3 regions of the Marinobacter fonticola genome follow, and region 1 is predicted to be linked to each of the others. Evidence: riboswitches for the same ligand, from Rfam matches in the RefSeq annotation. Region 1 holds a riboswitch; each other region holds the start of a gene.
The links. Region 1 has a riboswitch for cobalamin ahead of FXO11_RS19185 (ABC transporter substrate-binding protein). Riboswitches for the same ligand answer to the same signal wherever they lie in the genome.
Positions count from the first base shown of each region.

Region 2: it holds a riboswitch for cobalamin, as region 1 does, so the genes downstream of both, FXO11_RS03050 (TonB-dependent receptor domain-containing protein) here and FXO11_RS19185 (ABC transporter substrate-binding protein) in region 1, are expected to answer to the same signal.
Region 3: it holds a riboswitch for cobalamin, as region 1 does, so the genes downstream of both, FXO11_RS09180 (CbtB domain-containing protein) here and FXO11_RS19185 (ABC transporter substrate-binding protein) in region 1, are expected to answer to the same signal.

Region 1 is NZ_CP043042.1:4,307,857-4,312,983, forward strand. Features, by position in the region: gene FXO11_RS19175 (putative bifunctional diguanylate cyclase/phosphodiesterase) at 1-1,047, opposite strand, end outside; gene FXO11_RS19180 (heme NO-binding domain-containing protein) at 1,040-1,603, opposite strand; cobalamin riboswitch at 2,062-2,263, shown strand; gene FXO11_RS19185 (ABC transporter substrate-binding protein) at 2,403-3,419, shown strand; gene FXO11_RS19190 (FecCD family ABC transporter permease) at 3,416-4,480, shown strand; gene FXO11_RS19195 (ABC transporter ATP-binding protein) at 4,477-5,127, shown strand, end outside.
Region 2 is NZ_CP043042.1:700,183-705,309, forward strand. Features, by position in the region: gene FXO11_RS03040 (PilT/PilU family type 4a pilus ATPase) at 1-11, shown strand, start outside; gene FXO11_RS03045 (OmpP1/FadL family transporter) at 245-1,648, shown strand; cobalamin riboswitch at 1,995-2,195, shown strand; gene FXO11_RS03050 (TonB-dependent receptor domain-containing protein) at 2,370-4,163, shown strand; gene polA (DNA polymerase I) at 4,278-5,127, opposite strand, start outside.
Region 3 is NZ_CP043042.1:2,067,318-2,072,444, reverse strand. Features, by position in the region: gene cobO (cob(I)yrinic acid a,c-diamide adenosyltransferase) at 1-521, opposite strand, end outside; partial or broken gene FXO11_RS20430 (magnesium chelatase) at 518-928, opposite strand; partial or broken gene FXO11_RS20425 (ATP-binding protein) at 1,190-2,230, opposite strand; gene FXO11_RS09185 (CbtA family protein) at 2,214-3,041, opposite strand; gene FXO11_RS09180 (CbtB domain-containing protein) at 3,135-3,326, opposite strand; cobalamin riboswitch at 3,361-3,573, opposite strand; gene bluB (5,6-dimethylbenzimidazole synthase) at 3,612-4,313, opposite strand; gene FXO11_RS09170 (cobyric acid synthase) at 4,310-5,127, opposite strand, start outside.

The DNA of each region.
Region 1 (5,127 bases):
GCCGCCATGCTGACGGGCCTTGCGCATCAGCATACGGGTCGCCTGCAGCACCGATTCCGCCGACGCCAGCCCGCTCTCTCTGACCGGGATGGCGCCGACCACGGCCGAAAGCCAAATGCTGCGATCCTCGATGCTGAACGCGCTGTCGAATGCCCGTAATAGCTGCCGGGCGCGGGTACGAATGGCCCCGGCATCGTGGTCGTCGATCAGGATAGCCAACGTGGTATCGGCAAGACTGGTTATCAACTCGCCCTCGCGCACATTGTCCTGGACTCGCCGGCGTAGATCCCGCGAAAGCGCGGCGGTCTCATTCGCCGTTAGTGTCTCGCCGACCAACGCGACGTTTGTCAGAGACACCACGATAAGATCCAGGGGCTCGTTCGGCTGATGCGTCAATCGCTCACCGAGCACCAGCTCCAGATAACGTCCGTTGAAAAATCCGGTCACCGGATTAACGAACTTCTGACGGGTGATATCGGCCTGGGTACCGGACACCAGACGGGCTTTCCCGGACTCGGGATGACGTTCACAAATACCTCGCGCCACCACCCAGCGGTAGCCGCCCGCACCGTCGGATAGACGGCACTCGGCCCGGAAGCGATCGGTCCGGCCAGCGATGTGGTCGTCAAGCTGCTGGCGAAATGCCGCACGATCCGGCGCATAAATCATCGCCACCCAATCATCCAGAGTCAGCGCGTCACTTGAGTCCAGGCGCCCACACATTTCCCGCCATCGCTGGGAGACCTGCAAGCAGTCGGCAACCGGATCCCATTCCCAGACGCCATCGTTGGACCCTTTGATGATCAGGTCGAGCCGGCGCGTGCGATCAGCCACCCGCTCTTCGAGCTCGGTCTTGATCTGCTCGAGTTCGTCGATATTACGGCGCACGGACTCCAGGACGAAATTGGCCAATACGGACAACTTCTGCACGTCCATGTCTTCGGTTTCCGCGCTGACCTGGAAGTCGAACCGACCGTCGATCGCCTGGCAGAGCTGGTCGGCGATGCGGTTGATGTCGCGCCGTAGGCGCTTTTCCGATTCACTCACCGGACGACTCCACGCGCAGGCAGAACGTACAAAGCGGGTCGCCGCGTTTCTGGCATGACGTCACCTCGATGCTCCCGGTTTCACCGTACTCGTCGAGCAGGCGCTCGAACAGGGCCTCGTAAAGGCCGCATAGCCGGTTTGGCGAACGGTAGGTCACCCTCAGCGTATCACCGACTTCTTCCACGTTGAACTTGTCCCTGACCCGGTCCCGGCCTGGGGCGCTACGTAGGCTGGACGCCAGCGTGTCATGGACCCGGGGCTGGCGCTTGAGGAATTCCCGTGCCGAGGGGGACATCTGATAGAACATCGGGAACAGAGCCTTGGTTTCCTTGATGAACTGGTCGGCGTAGAGCCGGTAGAGCGCCTTTTCGTCGAGCCCGAAATACTCGCCGGTCGCCTCAATCAGGCGCAGGCATTCGGTGTCGGCGTAATCCGTATCTATGCGGAACGCACGCTCCGGCGGGACATCAGCCCGCCGACAGATCGCTTGCACTGCGTCGTCGCCACCGTGCCGGCGAATCAGGTCTACAAGGACCTTCTGGATCAAACCAATCATGAAAGCTGGATACTCCGGATACGGAATGGTCGGCAAAGCAATCCGTCGCCTTCGACAGGCTCTTGGCCCATCTTGGACGCCATTGTGCAGACTCGGACATCTAACGGGAATAGGTATACCACCAAAGGTTACCTAGCCAATCGATGCGGTGGATTGGGCGTGCTGGCCCCGGCCATACTTGTCCCTCACTGACGAGGCGTATATTCTCCCATCGTCGGTTTCCTTCGGGAACTAAGGAGCCTCTGAATAACTCCTGGATCGCCTCTGGCTTTTAGAGCCATCCACAATCAAGGCGCGACTTTGCAGGAAGGCTGGTTGCCTTTCAAAAAGTCGCAACGCGGAGTGTGGATGGCTCTAAAAGCCCCGAAGGGCGCGCTCTGAAGACTGCATCTGCCGCGTTGCGGCTCTTGGCAAGGACTACGGCCATTACCGGCGAGCCCCGCCTTGCAGCTACAGCCTTCAGAGCACGCAGAGGCGGTCCAGGAGTTATTCAGAGGCTCCCTAACAGGGAATTCGCCGCAGCCCTGCTGCGAACCGAAACTGCCCCCGCAACTGTAGACGGTGAGCCACGTCCTTCCATGCCACTGGGATACCATCCCGGGAAGGCTGGGCGAGCAACGACCCGTCAGTCAGGAGACCTGCCGACAAGACGTTTCATAACGCCGGGCGGGGTGTCCCGGGGGAAGGAAGGATGAGACTCGTTTCATCATTCGGCGCGCCCCCTGGACCGCCGCTTTGCCGACCAGCGCTTCCGGACTATTGGACCCCCGTTCAACCTTGATTGATCCGGAGTTCCACTATGCGCTTCCTTCGCCCCGCCCTGCTCGCGCTATGCGCGCTGCCAGGACCCCAGACCCTGGCCGATGCCACCGAGTACCCCGTTACTCTGACCAACTGCGGCGCCGCTGTCAGCTTCGAGGCCGCCCCCGAAAACACCGTCACCATCGGCCAGGCCGCCACAGAGATCCTTTACTCTCTGGGCGTGGGCAACACCGTTTCGGGTACCTCGGTCTGGTTCAATCCGGTGCTCCCTGAATTCGAGGCACTCAATGCGGGCATCGACCGGATCGCCGACAACGACCCCAGTTTTGAATCCGTGGTAAACCGGAAGCCGGACCTGGTGACCGTGCAGTACGAATGGCACGTCGGATCAACTGGAAGCGTCGCGACCCGCGAGCAGTTCCATGAACTGGGTATTTCGACCTACATCATGCCCGCGGACTGCGATACCAAGGACAACTCCACCGGCGGCGACGGGACCCGTGTGGCAGCTTTCTCCCCGGATTCGATTTACAAGGGCATCAACGAGCTGGCGGCCATCTACGATGTGCAGGACGCAGGCGCCGCACTCGTCGCCGACCTCAAGACGCGGGAAGCCGACGCTGCCGAACGTGCCGAAAACCTCGAGCTGCCAGGCGATCTTTCCGCGGTCTTCTGGTTCTCCTCCGCCGATCTGGAGATCGATCCCTACGTCGCCGGGCGTCTGGGCGCGCCGGGCTATATGATGGACAAGCTCGGCATCCGCAACGTGATCGAGTCCGACGAGGAATGGCCCACGGTGGGCTGGGAGTCCATCGCCAAGGCCGACCCGGACGTGATCGTCATCGCCCGGATGGACCGGCGCCGGTTCCCGGCCGACGATGTGGAAAAGAAACTGGCGTTCCTGCGCGACGACCCGGTGACCCGCCAGATGACGGCTGTCCGCGAAGGACGCATCGTACAAATGGACGCCCATGCCATGAGTGCCACTTTACGCACGATCTTTGGCCTTGAGGCACTCTCCGAGGCGCTGGCAAGCATGTCCTTCGACCGATGAATTCGACCGTGGCGCTACAGACGGTGGTGCGCTCCCGGCTGCGGTGGGTCTGGTTGCCGCCGTTGGTGCTGGTTAGCGCGCTGATCGCCGGTACCGCCATTGGCGAGACGCGGATTCCCATCGAAACCGTACTCAAAGTGCTCGCCAACCGGCTCTGGGATGCGGGCTACGCCGTGGACCGTATCGACGAGGGTATCGTCTGGAGCTACCGGTTCAGCCGCGCCATCGTGGCGGCGGCCTGCGGTGCCGGGCTGGCGCTTGCCGGCGTTGTGCTTCAGGCACTGCTGCGCAACCCCCTGGCCGATCCCTTCCTGATGGGTATTTCCGCTGGCGCGTCCACCGGCGCGGTTGCGGTGACCGTGGCGGGCATCGGCGCGGGGGCGTTTACGCTCTCTGCCGGCGCCTTCGCTGGCGCCGTCCTGGCCTTCGGCCTGGTTGTCCTGCTGGCCCACGCCGCGACCGGCGGCGCCGGCGGCCGCGGCCTACAGGCCGCCGGAGCGATTATCCTCGCCGGTATCGCAGGCTCGCAGCTGTTCAATGCCCTTACCGCGTTTATCATCGCCAAATCCGCCAATGCCGAACAGGCGCGCGGAATCATGTTCTGGCTGCTCGGCAATCTTTCGGGGGTGCGCTGGGACGATGTTTTTCTTGCCGTGCCCGTCGCCCTGGCTGGCCTGCTGGTCTGCCTCTGGCACATGCGGGCCCTGGATGGGTTCACCTTTGGCGCAGACAGCGCCGCATCCATGGGCATCGCCGTGCGTCCGGTGCGGGGCATCCTGATCGCGACCACCGCCCTGGTCACCGCAGTGATGGTGTCGATGGTGGGCGCCATCGGCTTTGTCGGACTGGTCATCCCCCACGCCATGCGGTTTATTGTCGGCAGCCGCCACGCCCGGCTGGTGCCCACCTCGGCGCTGGCGGGCGCCGTGTTCCTGATCGGCTCGGATGTGCTTTCGCGCATCCTCGTACCGGGCCAGGTGCTGCCCATCGGCGTGATTACGTCGCTGATCGGCGCCCCGGCCTTCGCGATGATCCTGGTCCGCGGCGCGGGGACACGATGAAGCTTACCGGAGAACGCCTGCACTGGGCCGTCCAGGGCCAACGGCTGCTGGATAATGTCAGTCTCGAGATCGAGCCGGGCGAGACCTTCGGCCTGATCGGACCCAACGGTTCGGGTAAAAGTACGCTGCTGCGTCTGCTTGCCGGACTACGCAAACCCGCAAAAGGCCGCGCATGCCTGAACGGCCGGCCGCTCACCGGCATGCGCCAGCGCGAAATCGCCCAGTCCATTGCCCTCGTCGAACAGCAGGCGGAAACCACCGACCGTCTAACCGTGCGTCAAGCCGTGGAATTGGGGCGTACGCCGTTCCTCTCGGCTATGAGACCCTGGTCCGAGCGGGACACGGCGATCGTTTCCCGGGCTCTGGACGATGTGGACATGCTTCACTTCGCCGACCGGCTCTGGCACACCCTGTCCGGCGGGGAGCGCCAGCGGGTCCACATTGCCCGGGCGCTGGCTCAGCAGCCCAAGATCCTGCTACTCGACGAGCCCACCAATCATCTCGACATCCATCATCAACTCTCTATCTTGACGCTGGTCAGGCGTTTACCCATGACCGTGGTGATCGCCCTGCACGACCTCAATCAAGCCATGGACTGCGACCGGCTGGGCGTAATGGAAAGGGGCCGTCTGGTGGCGCTGGGTACG
Region 2 (5,127 bases), 940 kb from region 1:
AGGACGATTAGGAACAGGGGTCCGGGCGTTTGCCGGACCCTATTATTCTCCCTCCTCGCAGTGCGTCCTAATGCCCGAAAGGGTGTATACGGTCCGGCGCCACGTTCAATCTCCAGTTAGTCGAACACAAGCGATTGTAATAACTAACAATATGCAATCCGAATGGGTTGCCTTGGCATTTGAGGCCAGCGCTTGCTCGTGCGTATACTCGCATCCCTACGACTTTAGGCGGAGATCCAATAAAATGAGAAACAACAACACGTTGTCGCGCGCAATCCTCGCTTCAGTACTGTGTAGTCCCGGTGCCGTCATGGCTGGCGGCTTTGCGTTGAACGAGCAGAGTGCAAGCGCCATGGGCACAGCGAATGCCGGTACCGCAGCCAACCCCGAGAACGCCACCACGGTTTATTTTAATCCGGCGGGCATGAGCCAGCTTTCGGGCACGAATATCTCTTTCGGCGCCGCTGTACTGGATATCGACGCCGAAGCAAAAGAAGGTACGGCTACAGCCCGCAACGCCATTAATCAGCCGGTATCAGGCTCGAACGGCGGTGATATTGCCGATCCGGCGGTGCTGCCGAACTTCTTTATGACGCACGAAATCAACGACACCGTTGACGTCGGCTTCGGCATCCATGCGCCATACGGGCTCTCAGCGGATTACGAAGATGATTTCGTGGGCCGTTTCTTTGCCGATAAGACGGAGTTGACCGCTATCGCTTTTAGCCCTTCCATTGCCCTGAACAACGGCGAGGGGTTCTCTTTGGGTTTCGGCGTGAACGTACTCTACGCGGAAGGCCGTTTGACCAAGTTCCAGGATTACAGTGGCAATGAGGCGCAGTTGCGCCAGCTGGGCTATGCCGGACCCGCCTTGGAGCAAGGCTATTTCGATACCGAAGGCGACGACGTCGGCGTCACCTTTAGCTTCGGGTTGCTTTATGAACTGTCTGATCGCACCCAGATTGGCCTGTCCGGCCAGACCGGTACCGAGCTTGAGCTGGAAGGCGATTCAACGCTGACCAACGTGCCAAGTCCGTCGATCGGACCCGGTGGCGTCAATGTCAATATCGTTAATTTGCAGGAAGATGCGGTGGTGCCACTGGAAATCCCCGAGAGCCTGACCTTCGGCGTTCGCCATCGGTTGACCGACAGCGTGACTCTGCTGGCTGGCGCGACCTGGGCCAAATGGAGCCGTTTCGAAGCACTTGATATAGAAAGCGACCAGGGCGGTGGGCCGATCTCCGATATCGCTGAAGACAAGTACGGGCAGGAAAACATTATCGGCCACGTCTCCGAGAACTGGAAGGACACCTGGCAGGTGAACGTTGGCGCTATCTGGCAAGCCACCCCGGAGTGGGCCTTCAAAGCGGGCTACGCTTACGATGAGTCGCCCGTAAACGAGAACTTCCGCACCGCGCGTATTCCATCCGATGACCGTCAGTGGCTAACGCTAGGCACCCAATACGCCCACGCGCCGTCCGGCTGGACGGTGGACGTTGCGGGCGGTGTGCTGCTGTTTGACGATGTAGATGTCAACGAGCGGGAATACACTGTCGATGACGAGCCTGCCGAAGGCGCAGCCAGCTACTCGGCCACGTACGAGCTGAGTGCGTGGGGCGCCGCCGTGCAGGTCAGCAAGGCATTCTAACGATCTAGCGTCGCTGAATTTCTACGACAGGCAGGCCTCCGGGCCTGCCTGTCGCGTTTAAGGCGCTTAAAAATCCCTATTGGACTTCATCGGGGTATCACTCAGTGAACCGGCAAGACCATTTTGCGCCCGCGATAAGTAATAACCCGAGTTTTACCGCCATGGGCGGAAGCGGGTGTTCTCGCTGGTTTTCCGGGGGGGTGTAGGCACCGTTTTGGCGCAGCGCCTCGAAGCTCTGCAGTGACGTGCCGGCCTGATTGCTGCATTTTGCATTGACCGTTCGATGGTCAGAACCTAAAGTGCGCTCGTATTAAGATGACAGTTTTGTCATCGGGGGCTAAAAGTCCCCGTATAACCTGCAAGCGGTGCTCGCCCAGGCGAGTGAAACGGGAAACTGGTGCAAACCCAGTGCTGCCCCCGCAACGGTAAACAATGAACGGCAGTCAGCTTTGGCCACTGGGTATTTGCCTGGGAAGGCGCTGACGCCGGCATCTCTCTCGACGATGCCATTGTGAGCCCGGAGACCGGCCGCTTGCGACGCGTTTCATGCCCCGAGTTTTGTGCACAGACCAAGTGTCGTGCACCGAGAGGTATAGAGGCGTTGAAACGACATGCGGTGTAGCGGAGGGCTTCACCGGTGGCTTTCCTGCCGTGACACGCATCAGCTGCCGCACGTTCCTCTTCTCGCCGGGTTATTCGACTTCCGTTAAAGGGCGTACCCGTGAGAGTTTCCTCCAAATTTGCCTTCAGCTTGTTGGCGAGCTCAGTCTGTGCAGGGTTGCATGCCGAAACCTTGAATCCGTTGGTTGTGACGGCGACTCGCACGGTGCAGACCGTGGACGAGGCAAACGCCTCGGTGACCGTCATCAGTCGGGAGGACATTGACCGAAGTTCCGCAACAACCATCGAACAGATCATTCGCACGGTGCCAGGTGTGTCGGTAACGAGTACGGGTGGGCCGGGTAAACAGTCCAGCGTATTCATTCGCGGCGCCAATTCCGATCACGTGCTGGTGCTGGTCGATGGCGTCAAGATCGGTGGGGCGACGGCCGGCACCGCTCAACTGGAAAATATCCCGTTGGCACTGGTGGACCATATCGAAGTCGTTAAGGGTCCGCGCTCGAGTCTATATGGCTCTGAGGCCATTGGCGGGGTTATCCAGATATTCACGCGCCGTGGCACGGTGGAACCCGAGGTCATTTCCGAGGTCAGCGCAGGGAATAACGGAACGTCACGGCTCACTCAACATTTTGCGGGGGGCTCCGGTGACACGCGTTATAGTCTGTCGGCTTCGTTGTACGATACCGAGGGTGTGGATGCTCAGCCGGACGGTGTGCAAAATGATGCCGATGGTTTTGAGAGCAAATCGGTCGCGACCAGCCTGGATCGGCATGTCACCGATAACCTATTGCTGGGCCTGAACTTCATGCATGCGCAGGGAGAGAACGACTACGATGGTTCGCCGTCTTTTGGAGACCGGTATTGGAACAGGTTCGTTCAGCAGTCCGGCCGCGTGTTCGCTGACTATGCCGCGTCAGATCGGGTGACAGTGCGGGCGCAGCTCGGATTCGGCCGCGAAACCAATGACAATTTCGTCGATACGGCCGATTTCTTCGACTATGAGACCCGTCGCCTCCAGTATCTACTGCAAAGCGATGTCAGTTTGACTGATCATCAGTTGCTCACTATCGGGCTGGAGCGTGTCGACGAGGAAGTCGACGCCTCGACCCAATACACGGAAGAGGAGCGCTACAACAACGCTGTGTTTGTGCAATGGCAGACCGTTGACCAGCCCTTGCATGTGACCGCATCCCTTCGGCAAGACGATAATGAAGCGTACGGCGAGGAAACGACTGGGATCATTTCGGCCGGCTATCATTTGGCTGACTTCTTCCGCCCCTATCTCAGCTACGGCACTGGATTTAAAGCACCGACATTCAACGATCTATATTCCCCATTTGGCGCCAATCCGGATCTCGAGGCCGAAACTTCGGATACTTTCGAGGTTGGGCTAAAAGGAAGCGTTGGACGCGTATCTTATGAATTGGCGGTCTACAAGACCAAGTTTGATGAGCTGGTCGTCCTTAGTCCGCCGCCACTTTTCATTCCGTACAACGTTGATCGCGCGACGGCCAAGGGTGCCGAGCTGAGCGCTGCTTATAAAGCTGATGGCTGGTCGCTTGAGGCTGGCGTAGGTTACACGCGTGCGACGAATGACGAGACTAACGCCCAGCTCGAACGACGCCCGAAGTGGGATGGCCGTTTGGCGGGAACAAAAGTGCTTGAGAAAGTGGAGTTGAACGTGGAGCTGCTCGGACGCACTGACGCTGTCGACACCGGCGATGCCCGCATACCCGGCTACGTTATTGCTAACGCCGGGGCCGCGTATAGGGCCACGGAATCGCTGAACGTGGCGCTGGAGGTGACCAACCTGTTCGATCAGACAGCCATTACCGCTACCGGATACGCCGGCCAGGTTCGCCAGGTTCTGGCTACACTGCGTTATACCTACTGATGTGCGGGAAGTCCGGTAGGTTGGGCTGGCAAGCCCAACAAGATTTGTCGGGTTTGTTGGGCTTTCCAGCCCAACCTACAGTCAAGTGAGTTGCGATAGTTAATCGCGAGCTGCTCAGTGAGCCTCGTCCCAGTTGTCCCCCACACCGGCCTCAACCAGCAGCGGCACGTCCAGCTCCGCAGCCCTGGACATACGCTCGGTCAGTCCCTTCATGACCTTGTCCAGCGCGGATTCCTTCACCTCCAGGATCAGTTCGTCGTGAACCTGCATCACCATGCGAGCCTCGTCTGCGTGGCTGTTCAGCAGCCAATCCTCTACCGTGACCATGGCGCGTTTGATGATGTCGGCAGCGGTCCCTTGCATGGGCGCATTGATCGCAGTGCGTTCGGCGGCCTGCTGCATCTGCTTGTTCCGGGCGTTGATCTCCGGCAAGTAGAGGCGGCGTCCGAAAAGCGTTTCCACATAGCCTTGGTCGTGGGCCAGCTTGCGAATGTTGTCCATGTACTCGGCCACGCCGGGGTAGCGGTGGAAATAAAGATCGATATATTCCTGGGCCACCTTGCGCTCCACGCCAAGCTGACGTGACAGGCCGAACGCCGACATACCGTAGATCAGGCCGAAGTTAATCGCCTTAGCGCTGCGGCGCTGTTCGCCGGTCACGCCGTCTACCGACGTGCCGAACACTTCGGCGGCAGTGGCGCGATGGATGTCTTTACCTTCGGCAAAGGCATTGAGTAGGCTCTTGTCGCCGGAAAGATGCGCCATGATGCGCAGCTCGATCTGCGAATAGTCCGCGGCCACCAGCTTGTAGCCGTCGGGAGCCACGAAAGCCTGGCGGATACGCCGGCCTTCTTCCGTGCGGATCGGAATATTCTGCAGATTGGGTTCCGATGACGACAGGCGTCCAGTCGCCGCCACGGCCTGATGGTAAGAGGTATGCACGCGCCCGGTGCGGGGGCTAACC
Region 3 (5,127 bases), 2.2 Mb from region 1:
GTATCGGCGAGGGCCTGCAGCGGCTGGGCCATGGTGCGGCCGGTAATGATCACGTTCTGGTGATGCGGGCGCTGCTGCAGCGCCTCGACGATAGGCTCCGGTTCCAGATAGCCGTACTTGAGCATGTAACTCATTTCGTCGAACACGATCAGTTGGTAGCGCGGGTCCTTGAGCAGGCCTTCCGCTATGGCCCAGGCGGCCTGGGCGGCTTCGATGTCTTTCTCCCGGTCCTGGGTTTCCCAGGTGAAGCCATGGCCCATGATGTGCCAATCCAGCGCCGGGTGTTCGCGGAAGAACCGATATTCGCCGGTTTCCCGACGACCTTTGATGAACTGGATAACCGCACAACGGTAACCATGCCCCAGTGAACGGGCGAGCGTGCCGAAAGCCGAGCTGCTCTTGCCTTTACCGTTGCCCTTCAGCAGGATCAGTACGCCCCGCTCTTCGGACGCTTTCGCGATGCGTTCGTCGACCACGTCCTTCTTTTTCTGCATGCGGTTTCGATGGGCGCTATCGTTCACGATGCCTCCATGGCGGGTAGCGTCCGGTAGGCCGCGCCCAGCTGTTGTGCGATGACGCTCGCGCGTCCCCGCTTGACCGCGCCCTGTTCCGCATCGATCACGATGCAGTCTCCCAGAGGCGGTACGTCGGTTACGGAATGGCGAATGCGTCCGTCGGTGATGAGATAGGTGCGGATCTTCAGGCCGGGCTCCCGGCGCTGCCATTGGCGAATGACGCGACTGGCCTTGATGAGCGCGTCCCGCAACGGGGTACCGCCGCCACCGGGAAGTGCATCCAGTTGGGTCAACATGTCCTTGGGCGCGCGTCGACGCGGCAGAATGTTGGTTACGCGGTCGTTACCGAATCCCATGACCGCCATCTGGTCGCGGCTACCGTAGGCCCTTCGCGCCAGATTCTGGACCAGCCCTTTTGCACGCCCGAACAGCTGACGACCCAGGGTCGACCCTGACGTATCCAGCAATACCAGATGCAGCATCGGCTGGCCCGCACGCGCCTTCTGGAATTTTAGCTGCTGCCATGGCCAGCGCCCGTGGTTGGCAACCAGCGTGGCGAACCAGTCGGGCTTGCTGGACAGGCCACAAAGGCTGCGACGTCCGGACTGGCGCCCTTTGCGACGGCTCTGCGTCCGGCCCTGAGCGGCCTCTTCCCCCGGATTACGCTGTAAAGCGGGCGTTGACGGCATCACAACCGGCTGGCTGCGTTCGCTGGCCGGTGGCATGGCACCCCACTGCCCTTGAGCGGATTCGCTTGAGCCCGTGCCACCGGCCTCGGCCGACGGGTTCCTGTTTCCCGACGGCGGCGTAGTTCCAGGCGGAGACGAATTCTGCGGTGGTTCTGGAGGTGTCATCCGGCGATGAGCGAGCACCCATTCCCCGACGGCATCCAGGTCTTCCAACTCAACGGTTGTCGCTTGCCGCCAGGCAGCATGGGCTTGAGCGGCACGGTGCCAGGTCACGTCTGCCCGCAGGCCTTCAACCTGGGCTGCCGCACACCCGGTTGCAATATGCTCGTAGACCCATGGGGCGGTCGATATCGTCGAAAGCGCTGCTTCGGCGACGCTGATTTGGTCGGTCAGCGCCCGCTGCCGTTCGTCGTAGTCGGCGCAGAAGCCCTGAGGATCCCGCTCAAACGCCTCACGTTGCTGAACCACTGCGATGCGCTCGGACGCCGGCATGGTTTTACCCAACTCGACACAAAGGCCGAAACGGTCCAATAACTGGGGGCGCAATTCGCCTTCGTCCGGGTTCATGGTGCCAATCAAGCTGAAACGGGCTGGGTGGGTATGGCTCAGCCCGTCCCGCTCCACCACGTTGACCCCGCGGGCGGCGGCATCGAGCAGCAAGTCCACCAGGCTGTCCGGCAACAGGTTGACTTCGTCGACATAGAGCACGCCACCATCGGCGTTGGCCAGCAATCCCGGTTGGAAAACGGCTTCCTGTTCAGACAGCACCTGCTGCAGGTTCAGGCTCCCCACGAGCCTGTCTTCACTCGTTCCCAGAGGCATATTGACGAAGGGTGGACGTTGACCCTGACTGCTAGCCGGGAGGACGTCGGCCAGTCCCCGCGCCAGCGTTGATTTGGCGCTGCCGCGCGGGCCGGAAATCAGGACGCCGCCGATACGCGGATTGATGGCGTTCAGCACCAGCGCTGTCTTGAGCGATTCGAGCCCGACAATGGCTGCAAACGGAAACTCAGGCTGCAACTTCATCACGTTGCTCCGGAGATGCATCGTAGAGGCGCTTCAACGCCAGCACGCAGAATAGACCCGCCATTAGCCAGAACACCAAATTGGTCATGCCGGATGCCCAGATGAATTCATGGTGCAGCTCGTTTAACGCGGCAACGGCTTCCGGGTCCGGATGAGAGAACAATGGACCGTCCGGGTGTGCGGGCACCACCAGATAAGGCAGTACGAGGCATGGCACGCCTACCAGCTTTATCCAACCCCGCGCCAGGAACAGCAGGGCAAACCCGGCCAACACCATTGATACCGTAAACGCCCACCAAAGCTGACGCGCTTCGAGCGGCGCGGCGGCGGTTCCCGGTATTTCCGGCGGCAGGCCGATCGATGGCGCCACGAAGACGGCCAGGTAGCCAAGGCCCCCAAGCAAAAGACCGCGCGTGGGCGTCAGGGCCAGCTTGCCCCGCTCGCGCAATTGCGCCATAACCACCAGCATTACGGCCGCAAAGCCTATGCCGGCGAATATATTGGATAGCGCCGTGTAGAAGGTGCGTTCGGCGCCGTCGGCGGGTGCCCAATCGTCGCCACCATGGTGGTGACCGGTGGCGCTCTCGTGGCGCTGATGGTCGTCATGCTGGTGGCTGTGATGCTGGTAGTCAGCCTGGTGATGATCAGGTTGCTCGCCATGAGTGCCGGCGTCGGGCGCAGATGCTTCGACGACCTCATACTGTTCTGCATCGAGCAGGATGGGGGTAACGCCGACTGCCTGAACGGCGGTGACGATCAGACCCAGGGCAACGCCAATTAAACAGGCACTGAGAATCAAGGAACGGAACATTGGTTTCCCTCCGAATACGGTGTATTGGAACCGCGACAACCGCCATTGCGCATTCAACACGCGCCATGGCCCGATGGTCAGTCGATCAATACTTTAGTGGCAGGGAAACACGAAGCCATGCCGGGTATCGTGAGCCGCATTGTGGGCCACGTTCATCGGCAAAAAGCCCACTGCAAACAGGATCACAACGCCGAATAGCAGCACTGCGCCGTGCGGGGCCAGGGAAGAAACTTTGGAGGACGAGACGGAAGCCCGCTCGCTTGAGGGAGAACTGATGACAGACATGTTTTGCTCCTCGGTGCCCGCCGCACCGTTATCGGATTGAACGAAATAACAGGCCGGTCTTCGGGCTCAAAGGGGATTCAGCGCTGGGCTGAATCATCGTCTACACCTTCCCGGCTTGCGCCAGTGGTATCCGCAGACTACGCCTTTATTACCGATGCGGGGGCAGCGATGGAATCGGCCTTAAGGCCACACCATACTTCCCGATTATCCCCTGGACTTCAGGGGCACCTGTCCGTAACGAAGCCATCCTAATCCATTGATTGAAGGGTAGCAACGCTGTCGATGTTATTTGATCAAGGGCGCCAAGCCGTCGCCCGGCTCCAGGGCCTTGCCCCAGACATTGCGATGAACCAGCTCGCTCAAAGGTAGCCGGCTCCGCCAGCCTTTGGCCTGCAGTTCTGGCTGGGCGAGGAACTCGCTGACGTATCCCATACACAGGTAGGCTAACGGGTACACGTCTTGCGGAAGCTCCAGAACCTGCGCCAGTTCGTGTTGATCGAGAATGCTCACCCAGCCCACACCGATGCCCTCCGCCCGGGCCGCAAGCCACAGGTTCTGCACCGCCAGGCACGTGCTGAACAGGTCCGTTTCCACGATGGTGTTGCGCCCAAGCACATTCGGACCGCCACGGCTTCGGTCGCAGGTGATACAGAGGTTCATGGGGCTTTCAACGATGCCCTGAAGCTTGAGGCTACGGTAGGTTTCACCGCGCTCTCCCGGGTAGTTCTGCGCTGCCCGTTCGTTTTCCCGCTCGAAGATCCCGAGTACCCTGCGCCGCACCTCCACGCTGTCGATCACCAGGAAGTCCCAGGGCTGCATGAAACCCACCGATGGCGCGTGGTGAGCGGCCTCCAGAAGCCGGGCCAGAACCTCCGCCGGAATCGGATCCGGCAGGAACTGGGAGCGGACGTCCCGGCGCTCGTGGATGGCTCGATACAGGCCTTGTTTCTCCTGCTCGGTGAACGCATTCCGATTGTCGTTGCTCATGTGTTCGTCCTACCCACCCTATCCTCCAGACCCAGTACGCGACGGAGCCAAGCTGTATCCAGTGTTTGCTCGATATGGTCGGCCAGTCGATCCAGCTGGGTTTGCCGGTGTTGCGGGTAATCGACCGCAACCGATTCGGCGTTTTTCAAGCCCCAGGCGGTCAACAGCGCGCTGCACGCGTCGGGCCGGTCGAAAATCCCATGGACGTAGGTGCCCATCACCTGCCCATCTTCGCTGATCGCGCCATCGGCCCGTCCATTCAGGTCGATCAGCGGCCGCTGGAGTGCGGAACCGGTGGTAACGCCGTTGTGCATTTCGTAACCGGTCATTTCAACGCCACGATTATCCAAATGAAGCATCCCTTGCACATTCCGTAGCTGCTTGCCCGCGACCATCCGGGTTGTCATCGACAGCAGCGCCAATCCTTTCGTCGCCCCCGGGGCGCTTTCCAGGCCGTCCGGGTCCGCGACCGTATCCCCCAGCATCTGGAAACCGCCGCAAATACCGAAAACATGACCGCCGTATCGAAGATGGCGCTGAATCGCGGCAGGCCAGCCTTGGGCTTTGAGCCATTCCAGGTCGTGCCGCGTGTTCTTGCTGCCCGGCAGGATAATCACGTCCGCAGGTGGAATGTCACGCCCTACGGCAACGAACAAAAGCTCCACATTTGGATGCAGCCGCAAAGGATCAAAGTCGTTGTGGTTGCTGATGCGCGGCAGGCATGGCACGACGATCCGGAGACCCCCTTTGCCATTGACCCCGGTCAAACCCACACTGTCCTCGGCATCAAGCAAGAGCCCCTGGAGGTAGGACA